DNA from 2 places in the Clostridium sp. Marseille-P299 genome. Region 1 is predicted to be linked to the other one. Evidence: predicted binding sites of a transcription regulator. Region 1 holds the regulator's gene; the other holds the start of a gene.
What was found. Region 1 encodes HrcA, which represses chaperone genes, less so after heat shock. Its sites were predicted from a motif close to TGTTAGCACTCNNNNNNNNNGAGTGCTAACA; they were not measured.
Positions count from the first base shown of each region.

Region 2: a site for HrcA is predicted at 2,161-2,191, ahead of BN4220_RS17345 (Hsp20/alpha crystallin family protein). Genes of this name have one in related genera too.

Region 1 is NZ_FJVE01000007.1:1,368,793-1,374,349, forward strand. It holds gene BN4220_RS13890 (AAA family ATPase) at 1-922, shown strand, start outside; gene BN4220_RS13895 (hypothetical protein) at 909-1,604, shown strand; gene hrcA (heat-inducible transcriptional repressor HrcA) at 2,098-3,132, shown strand; gene grpE (nucleotide exchange factor GrpE) at 3,168-3,815, shown strand; gene dnaK (molecular chaperone DnaK) at 3,892-5,557, shown strand, end outside.
Region 2 is NZ_FJVE01000007.1:2,156,776-2,162,332, forward strand. It holds gene BN4220_RS17335 (IS256 family transposase) at 1-214, opposite strand, end outside; gene BN4220_RS17340 (DegV family protein) at 385-1,269, opposite strand; gene BN4220_RS17345 (Hsp20/alpha crystallin family protein) at 1,597-2,049, opposite strand; gene BN4220_RS17350 (NisI/SpaI family lantibiotic immunity lipoprotein) at 2,335-3,171, opposite strand; partial or broken gene BN4220_RS20565 (lantibiotic ABC transporter ATP-binding protein) at 3,229-3,413, opposite strand; gene BN4220_RS17355 (hypothetical protein) at 3,599-3,988, opposite strand; gene BN4220_RS17360 (hypothetical protein) at 4,016-4,339, opposite strand; gene BN4220_RS17365 (hypothetical protein) at 4,681-5,235, opposite strand; gene BN4220_RS17370 (HAMP domain-containing sensor histidine kinase) at 5,232-5,557, opposite strand, start outside.

The DNA of each region.
Region 1 (5,557 bases):
AGAGAACAAGGAATATAAGATGGACTTGCTTGTTGCGAAGAAAATAGCAGAAAAAAGCAATTGTTCGTTTATCTTTGGTGAGAACAGTTTAGAAATCTATAAAAAGCCCTTTGAACATTCCTTCAAAGAGTACGCTATGTTAATTACCTCCTTACATCGTTTTGCCCTAACCGACCTTTTTGTCATACGTAACACCCATTCCGGCGTAATCTCAGCGAATTTTGTTCTACCCATGGCATTTAAAATAGAAGATACGGATCAGCCAGGTGGAGGTTTTAAAGGGGATTTTGCAGTTTCGTTAAATAAGCCCACGGTGCTATCATATGAACAAAAAGATATGCTTCATGTGATTGTAAATGAAATCAATACCGTTCTTTGCACGATCATTCCAGGATTGCAGATGGAAGTAAAAGAGTATGGTATGCAGATGCTTGATAACGGTAGAGAAGGAGTAAAAATCGAACTACTATCCGTCAGGGGAGGCGTTAAGATTCCAATTCGTATGGAATCCGAGGGAATTATAAAAATTATTTCTATTTTAAATGCATTAATACAAGCCTTTTCAGATGCCTCCATCTGCCTTGTCATTGATGAGTTGGATGCTGGAGTGTTTGAGTACATGCTTGGTGAGCTTCTTGATATTTTTAAGAAAAGTGCTAGGGGACAGTTGATTTTTACTTCCCATAATTTAAGAGCCCTTGAAATGCTTGATAAGGAGAGCATCATGTTTTCAACGGTGAATCCAGTGAATCGTTATATTCATATGAAGAACATTAAAAGTTCCAATAACCTTCGTGACGTTTATCTGAGAGGCATTACCCTTGGTGGTCATAATGAGGAAATTTATGCGCAAACAGATAGCTTAAAGATTGCCAGAGCATTCCGTAAGGCAGGTAGGAGCATGAGATATGATAAAAAATGAGAAGAAGGTTATTGTCTTTATTGTAGAGGGGATGAGTGAAGAAGCAGCGCTTGGGACCATTATGAAAGAGTTTTTTGTAAATGAGGAAGTGCAGTTTTTCATCGTTCATGGTGATATTACTCTTCATGATTACGTAAGCGTGGACAAGATATTACTAAAGATTAATAAAGTTCTGGACACTGTGAAGGAACGATATCGTTATAAAACTTCGGATTTTCTTAAAATCATTCATATTACAGATACCGATGGTGTATTTATCTCCGATGATAAGGTGACAAAGGCGAAAGTTCCTGAGATTACCTATTATGAAGACCGTGTGGTGGCCCCTTCGGTTTCTTCGACCCTAGAACGAAACCATAGAAAAGCAGATATTTTATTTAAATTAAGAAATACAGGAAAGGTAAAAAAGATACCGTATCGTATTTATTTTAATTCTTGTAATTTAGAGCATGTGCTTTTTGATGAGCTTAAAGATTTTAGCGATGAGGAAAAAGAAGAGATGTCAGATGCCTTTGCGGATCGATACGAAGGGTGTTGTGAAGAGTTTATTGATTTTATATCCAGTGAAAACCTTGCAGTTGTGGGTTCATATCAAGATACATGGGACTTTATTGAGGAAGGGATGAATTCGCTGCAACGCCATAGCAATATGCATCAGATCTTTGGGCAGGACTTGGAGTAGCCATAATTGCTATTACTTATATTATTATGTATTAGAAATCGCAATTATTGACATTTGTTTATGGGATTGGTAAAATAATGTAAATTATTGTTTTGATTCGTAAAATTAGCAACAGCTAAATTAAAGACAGATTTTGCAGGAGCTAATATTAAGAAGATTTTTTGTTATTCCAATTATCATTTTTATTATTGCATGAATAATGGCTGGTGTGTCAGTTATCACATCAGTCACTTTTTTTAGTTGTTAAATATATGAATATCATTCTATTAATTCTATGTTTATAATTTGGGTTAAATGGTTAAGTGTGTTAATTATATGTTTTAATAAAAAAATTAAAAAAAATCCATAATACATATTGACAAAATAATTTGATAGTGATATCTTATGTTTAAAGATATTAGCACTCTAATCGAATGAGTGCTAACAACATCAACATCATATGTTAGCTCAAACATTTCATAGTACAGATGAATCATCTGAGAAAGAGGGTATGATGGAATTAGATGATAGGAAGATAAAAATTTTACAAGCTATTATTCGCAATTACCTAGAAACAGGGGAACCAGTTGGTTCAAGAACTATTTCGAAGGATACGGACTTAAATTTAAGTTCTGCAACAATTCGAAATGAAATGGCTGATTTAGAGGAATTTGGATATATAGTGCAACCTCATACATCTGCTGGAAGAATTCCATCGGATAAGGGATATCGATTCTATGTCGATATGCTGATGGCGGAAAAGACAACAGAGGTAGAAGAGATGCGAGGCATGTTACTTGAAAAAGCAGATAAGATGGAAACACTTTTAAAACAAGTAGCAAAGCTTTTAGCAGTTAATACAAATTATACGACAATGATTACTGCACCACAGTATCGTAGCCGTAAAGTTAAGTTCATACAAATCACTGATGTAGATAGTACACAGATTCTAGCAGTAATTGTTTTAGAAGGTAATATTGTTAAGAATAAAATAATTTCAGTGGATGAACCACTTGAAAAAGAAATTGTTTTAAAACTTAATATTGTGCTGAACACATTTTTACAAGGCTTAGATTTATCGGAGATTAATTTATCCTTAATTCAGAAAATGAAAGCACAGACTGCTGGGTATACTAATGTTGTTAGTGACATACTCGATGCGGTTGCACAAGCAATTAGTGAAGAAGAAGATGTACAAATCTTCACAAGTGGAGCAACCAATATTCTTAAGTATCCTGAATTAAGTGATACAGAAAAAGCCAGCGAGCTGCTTTATACAATAGAAGAGAAAAAGCAACTTACGAATCTCATGAGTAGCGAAGCAGAAAACGGTGAAAACCGAGGCATCCAAGTATATATTGGGAATGAAACACCAGTAGAATCCATGAAAGATTGCGCAGTAGTTACAGCTACTTACCAAATCGAAGAAGGCGTTTATGGAAAAATTGGTATTATTGGTCCAAAACGAATGGATTATGAAAAAGTTGTTAGCACCTTACAAAGTCTTATGAGCCAATTGGATGACATTTTTAAAGGTGATAAAAAATAAGATGTAGTTACGATGGGAAGGAATGGTGAAGATAGTTGTCAGATACAATAGATTTTAACGAGTTAGAAAAAGATGAACTGGAAGATATGATAGAAAAAGATATCGCTGACAGTACAAATAATAGCGATGATACTTCTGAAACAACTGAAGAAGTTACTGAAGAAGCTACAGAAGAAGTAGAAGAAAGCACAGATGAAGAAAACGGTAAAGATAAAAAATCCTTTTTCAAGAAAAAAGATAAGAAAGATAAAAAGGATGAAAAAATCGAAGAATTAAACGACCGTTTGATCCGTACTATGGCTGAGTTTGATAACTTTAGAAAACGTTCTGAAAAAGAAAAATCTCAGATGTTTGAAGTTGGAGCAAAAGACATTATCGAAAAGATTTTGCCAGTTGTTGATAATTTTGAAAGAGGACTAAGCGTTGTTACTGAAGAAGAAAAATCAAGCGCTTTTGTTCAAGGAATTGAGAAAATATACAAACAATTACTTGACGTCCTAGAAGCTGCGGGTGTAAAAACCATTGAAGCAGTAGGAAAAGAATTTGATCCTAATTTCCATAATGCAGTAATGCATACAGAAGATGAAGAATTAGGTGAAAATATTATAGCTGAAGAATTCTTAAAAGGCTATATGTACCGTGACTCTGTTGTAAGACATAGCATGGTAAAAGTAGTGAATTAAATAAGTTTATACCAAAAGATTAGGTTTTAATTAATTTTTTGATTAATTGTTATAATATAAATAGGAGGACAAAAACATGGGAAAAATAATTGGTATTGATTTAGGTACAACTAACTCATGTGTTGCCGTTATGGAAGGTGGAAAACCAGTCGTAATCGCAAACACAGAAGGCGCTAGAACAACTCCATCCGTAGTTGCTTTTACTAAAACAGGAGAAAGAATCGTTGGTGAACCAGCAAAACGTCAGGCAGTAACAAACGCTGACAAGACAATCTCATCCATTAAAAGACATATGGGTACAGATTATAAAGTAAGCATTGATGATAAGAAATACTCTCCACAAGAAATTTCTGCAATGATTCTTCAAAAATTAAAAGCTGACGCAGAAAGCTATCTTGGAGAAAAGGTAACAGAAGCTGTTATTACAGTACCTGCTTACTTTAACGATGCTCAAAGACAGGCAACAAAAGATGCTGGTAAGATCGCTGGTCTTGATGTTAAGAGAATTATCAACGAGCCAACAGCAGCAGCTTTAGCTTATGGTCTTGATAATGAACATGAACAAAAAATCATGGTTTATGACTTAGGTGGTGGTACATTCGACGTTTCCATTATCGAAATCGGTGATGGTGTTATCGAAGTATTAGCTACATCTGGTGATAATAGACTTGGTGGTGATGATTTCGATGAAAGAATCACTCGTTACTTTATTGATGAATTTAAGAAAACAGAAGGTGTTGACTTATCTACAGATAAGATGGCTCTTCAAAGATTAAAAGAAGCAGCAGAAAAAGCTAAGAAAGAATTATCTGCTTCTACAACAACTAACGTTAACCTTCCATTTATCACAGCTACAGCTGAAGGTCCAAAACACTTTGACCTTAACTTAACTCGTGCTAAATTCGATGAATTAACTCATGACTTAGTTGAAAGAACTGCAATTCCAGTTCAAAATGCATTAAAAGATGCTGGTTTAACAGCTTCTGAACTTAGCAAAGTATTATTAGTTGGTGGATCTACTCGTGTACCAGCAGTTCAAGAAAAAGTTAAACAATTAACTGGACATGAACCAAGCAAATCCTTAAACCCAGATGAATGTGTTGCTATCGGTGCATCCGTTCAAGGTGGTAAATTAGCTGGTGATGCAGGCGCAGGCGATATCTTATTACTTGACGTTACTCCATTATCCTTATCCATCGAAACAATGGGTGGTGTAGCTACAAGATTAATTGAAAGAAATACTACAATTCCTACAAGAAAGAGCCAGATCTTCTCTACAGCAGCTGATAACCAAACAGCAGTTGATATTAACGTAGTTCAAGGTGAAAGACAGTTTGCGAAAGACAACAAGTCTCTTGGACAATTCCGTTTAGATGGAATTCCACCAGCAAGAAGAGGTGTTCCACAAATCGAAGTTACATTTGATATCGATGCAAATGGTATCGTAAATGTATCCGCAAAAGATCTTGGAACAGGAAAAGAACAACACATCACAATTACAGCTGGATCTAACATGTCCGATTCTGATATCGAAAAGGCAGTTAAAGAAGCAGCTGAATACGAAGCTCAGGATAAGAAACGTAAAGAAGCAGTAGATACAAGAAACGACGCTGATTCAATCGTATTCCAAACTGAAAAAGCTTTATCAGAAGTTGGTGACAAACTTGATGCTTCTGAAAAATCTGCAGTAGAAGCTGACTTAGCTCACTTAAAAGAATTAGTAGAAAAAGCAAATCCAGAAG
Region 2 (5,557 bases), 790 kb from region 1:
GACCGTATTTGGTTTCATAATTACGGGTATAGTATCCGTTGCGTGAATTGCCAGTACCATGTCCTTCGTAGCTATATTTACTGTACTGGAGAATGTTAGTGAGTTCTTCCTTCATCAAGGTTTCCATGGTTTGTTTTAATAGACCAAGAATATACTCTTCAAAAAAAGAGTTTAAGTCTAGATTTTCTTTTTGATTTTTGTTATTATTAGTCATAGGGAAGTCCTTCTTTCTTGGTTATGTTTTTCTTCGTCGTTAAACATTTTACCATGTCAGATGGAACTTCTCTATTTTTATTTACACAAAATATTTTACACTATCTGATTGATACAACTATATAATTGATACATCTATAATTGATACATCTATATAATTGATATAAATATTTAATCTAAATATTGCTCATAGGCAGTTTCTTTCGCATCTAAAAAGCAAATTCCAATGATACCACGTCCAGTATGTGCCCCTATAGCACATCCTACCACCGTAATTAATGAATCTTTTTGGTGCAACAATTCGTCTGATTGCTGTAGCACAAAATGAAGTGCTTCTTCATCTTCGCCATGACAAAATGCGATGGTTTGTTTCTCTACATCCACGCCATTCTCTTTCACAAACTGCACCAGTTCTTTTAATGAACGTTTGCGCCCACGAACGGTTCGTAAAACTTTGAGTGCACCATTTTCATCAACAGTAATAATCGGCTTCATATCAAGTGTTTCAGCTATATTTCCTTTCCACTTTGAAAGTCTTCCACCCTTGATTAGATAATTAAGTGTGCTTACCGTAAAAATATGACGAATATGTTCAATATAAAACTTAGAAGCTTCTATAATTAAGTCTTTTGATGCACCATTGCTTTGCATTTGTAATAATTTATACACTAATAAACCAAAACCCACAGAAGCGCATTTTGAATCTATAATTGTTAAATCAAACTCAGGGTATTGTTCTAAAATGTTTTCTTTTGCAATGCTGGCTGCATTATAGGTCCCTGCAATCCCTGTTGAAAAACATAAGTAAATAACAGAATCATTGTTCTTTGCATAAGGCAAAAAAGCTTCTTCAAACATAGCAGGATTTATATGATATGTTTTTACATCTCTTTTTGTATCATCTAATATTTCATAGAATTCTTTTGTTTTTAGAGTTTTACCATCCAAATAATCAATATCATCAATAACAACAGGTGTTGGTATCACATGCAATTCATATTTTTCAATTATCTCTTTTGGTAAATCCGATGCTGAATCAGTAATAATCTTATACATTCTCTTATCTATCCTTTCTATGTACGTTTTATCACAAAGTAACTATGAACCCTTAATAATTATCCTCTTGTTTTATTATCATATTTTACCATGTTTTTTTATTTAATGGTACATAAAATGTCGAACTTTGATGTTTTTCATATATGCCTTTCATATATTCCTTTTAATATATATAAACTTTAAATCCATAAGAATTACAAAAAAAGAAGTTGCCCTACAATACAACTTCCTTTTGTAAGGCAACTTCTTTTTATTTCATTTTTTGTTATTCCTTATTTCTCTATTTAATTCTTAGTATTCTCTTTTTAATGTTTTTAAATTAATTGCTTACCCTTCAATTTCAATTCTTTTTTCAGATTCAACTAATTTCTGTTCCTCTATTTTTGGCACCGTTAGATGTAAAATACCATTTTCAAATTTTGCTTTTACATCCTCTTGTTTAACACCTTTTCCGACAAAGAAGCTTCTCTGGCAATGTCCAGTATATCTTTCTCGTCTGATATAATTACCATCTTCATCCTTCTCATCATTATTTACATTACGAGAAGCACTGATTGTCAAATAGCCATCTTCCAATTTTGCGCTTACATCTTCTTTCTGGTATCCTGGAAGATCAATATCAAATTCATAATTACCGTCTTTTTCTTTTACATCGGTCTTTAAAAGATTGGAATTCCTATTACCAAAGATTAGATCGCGATCCGTTGAAAACATTGAATCAAATGGGTTACTCATGAAATCATCAAATAAACTTCCTCTAAAAATACTTGGCATCATCATAAGTCATTCCTCCTTTTTTATTCTCACAATATGTTGACACCTAACAATGTGTTTCTAGTTAATTGGATTATTTATAATCCTCATCTGCTATACTTGTACTATAACACACATTATTAGCACTGTCAATAGGTGAGTGCTAATTTGTTTGTGAAAAAATTGTGAATTCCTGGTTTTCCTTGATTTTACGGGATTCACGTCGGTTTTTCTTATTGGAACAGACTGACCTTGTTCATCCGCCATATTGTTTTACAATCGTACTTGCTATATATAATCCCTCATGGATTACTATTCTTCACAAGAGATAGCTTTTGCTACATGATACTCATTATTGATATTAACAGCAACTGCTGTTTCGGGGTCTGTTCTATTGATTGTATAAATAGTTTTATAGACCCAATTTATACGCTGGATATGTTTACTGTTTTCTCCAGTCCAATCAATTCTATTTTGCTCTTCTTTAGAAATAGGCTGTTTCGTATTCATATCAAACAATATACTTTCTGCCAGTATATCTAAATAACTTCCTAACTGATCAGAAGATATAATTTCATCTGTAATCTGATAGACAATGTCTCCTTTTATTAACTGGGTACAGTTTTCTTTACTGATGGTAAACTTCTGACTATGGAGTGAATTTCCTATATTAGAAAATTGGATAAGATTATCGTTTTTAGTAATCTTGTTTACCAGAACTGCCCTATGAAAACCACCATTTACATCAATAATCAATGAATCAAGGTCATTATCCTTAGTATTATAAATGTTGAGATAAGACACAGTATAGACCTCACTAGTATATTTTTGAGAAATCTTCACAATTTCATTAGCTAGTTTTTTATCCGAATCTATTTGTTCCAAAAGATTTCCCTGTTCATCAACAACAAGCAATTTATGAATATATCCCACCCATTCGCCTAAATCCGAATTTGCGACTGTATCGTTAAGTATTACATAATCATTCATATTATAAGTAAATCGTGTGATATCTTCTTCATTAACGAAACCTTTCTCTTTTGTTTCTTGATATTCTGTATTATTTCTAATTAAGGAACACCCAGAAATAACACTGCTTATACATAAAAAGCATACAATAATAAATCCTCTTTTTAATGGTTTACTCATAATTTCTTCTTTCCTCCCATCGATTGCCCCACATATATACTGCTATCAAAGCAACTCTTTCAGATTTTCAAAAGCTGTTAAATTTTCATATAATGGTGGCATTGCAATAAGCGTTCCAATGTTTTCAGTGGTCCTAAAAGACCATATATACAGTTTTTTCTAATGTTTAATGATACATTTTGTACTGCTTTTTGTTGATTAAATTCTTTACAAAGATTGCGTGTTTTCAATATCATATTCATAATTTTAATATCCTTTCTTTAAGTTCAGATATAGAATACAAAGCATTCTTGAAGATTTCATAAAGATTTTCATTTTATACAAAATTAAAGGCGTGCAAATCCCATACGAGAAATGCACACCTTAGTCATTTATCCAACAATTTTCCAACTATCATCATTTAGAGTGTCGGGTTAAACTGTAAAATCTATCTACTTTTCCGTAGCTTTACTTTATCCCCCTTACGAAAGGAATCAAGCAAAGTAATACAACGATTCCGACGATACCAATAACAATTCCAATTACCATTTGGCTCCACACCATAGTCATACACATACCAATGCCAAATAGCAATGATCCAATAATTGCAATTATAACAGTACCAACTGTTTTTCTTGAGAGCTTTATCGGCTCCTTCTTCTCCATCTTTCTCCAGGTAATTAACATAACCAAAAGTACTACTAAACCAATGCCCCCCCATTGCAACACCTGGCTTAAATGCATTCCATTCTGGTAGTAGGCACATACACATGCCAAGTGCCAGAAAAATTCCTCCTAGTGTTCCTAAAACCATCGCTACCAAACTACTTTTCTTCATATCCAATCATCTCCCTATTTTATCTTTTTAATAATTATGTAACTTTGTTCTTCTTTTATTTTCTGCTAAAATCTCCTGCTGAGACTGCATTCTTTCTTCCATTTCTTTCTTGCTTTTTTCTTCACGAGCCTTATGCTCTGCTGCCAATCTTTCCTTCGCCTCTTCTACAGTTTCTCCATCTTTTGTAAGATAGTTATCCACGAATCTGTCTGATATTTTATTAAATCCTCCTACAACGCCATTTTCAACCATTTTATAGCCACCTACAACACCATTTTCAATTTTTTTATAACCACCTACAACACATTCCTCAATCTTCTTATTTACTTCTACAAGTTTTGATTTTGCCATATTATTATCTCCTTTTTAAATTGATTTGTTTATGTTTCATTCGATGTTCATATATTACCAACGAATTGTTTGTGCAATATTTAAATTTTGTTTAAGAAACGTTAATTCATCTTTTGTGTATCAAATCTAATATCATTGTGTATCTAATTCATTTATTAAAAGTAACTTCAACTACAATCATGACCACCGACCTAAACATACCCCTTTTGTTAGACAGAAACCTAATGAAAGGGATTCACTTCATATAGCTAGTAATTTATTTTTATGATTGTGATAAAAAAAGGACACAAGCCAAATATTTTTAGCTATGTGTCCTTTATAACATAATGTGACGTTACCTATTAGTGTAAAAGCTTACTTCCTTTTTCACAAATTTCATAAACTTCATCCTGTTTTTCTTCAATTAATGCAGTAACTTTTTCAGTTCTTTTTCTTACAACATTCTTATATATAAAATAAGGTAATATCCAACCTGCAAAAGCCGGTATAGCCAAAATGATACATAATACGATCATTGGTGGCGTAGCCGTTACCGCAAATACAGAACCTGCCATAAAAGCTGTTCCTATAATTCCTACGATAAGTGCATACATGGTAGCTTTTGAAGTTTTTGACTTTTCCAAACGATCTATTTCTTTTATACAAAATTCAAAATTTCTCTGTAATCTGGTAAGTTCCATTTTATTTATAATCTTACGATCTCTCTTTAAACGTAGTACAACATTGGCATGGGAATTTGGTAAATTACTAGATATTTCAGAACTTAGATTATCATCGACTACCCAACCAAAATTCTTATAACTATCAATTAGAAATGAAATTTTTTCTTTATTTGTAATTACTTCCTTATACTCATAACCCACAAATGAATGGCTATCTTTAATTATATCACTCATAGATAGATCTCCTCACGTTTGTTTTCATATTCCATAGTGTTCTCATTATAAGTTGGAATGGTAACTGTAAAGGTAGTTCCTTTACCAATTATACTGTTTACGCTAATTCTGCTCCCATGCAATTGCAGCACTCGTAAACTCAAAGCTAGGCCTAGTCCATTTCCTTCTTTTGAATGTGAAGTATCTCCCTGATAAAATTTATCAAAAATGTGCTTCATAGTTTCTTCACTCATTCCACAACCTGTATCAGAAACAGATACTATGACATAATCCTTTGTCGATGTTTGATTTAACGTTACAGTCCCACCATTTTCCGTAAATT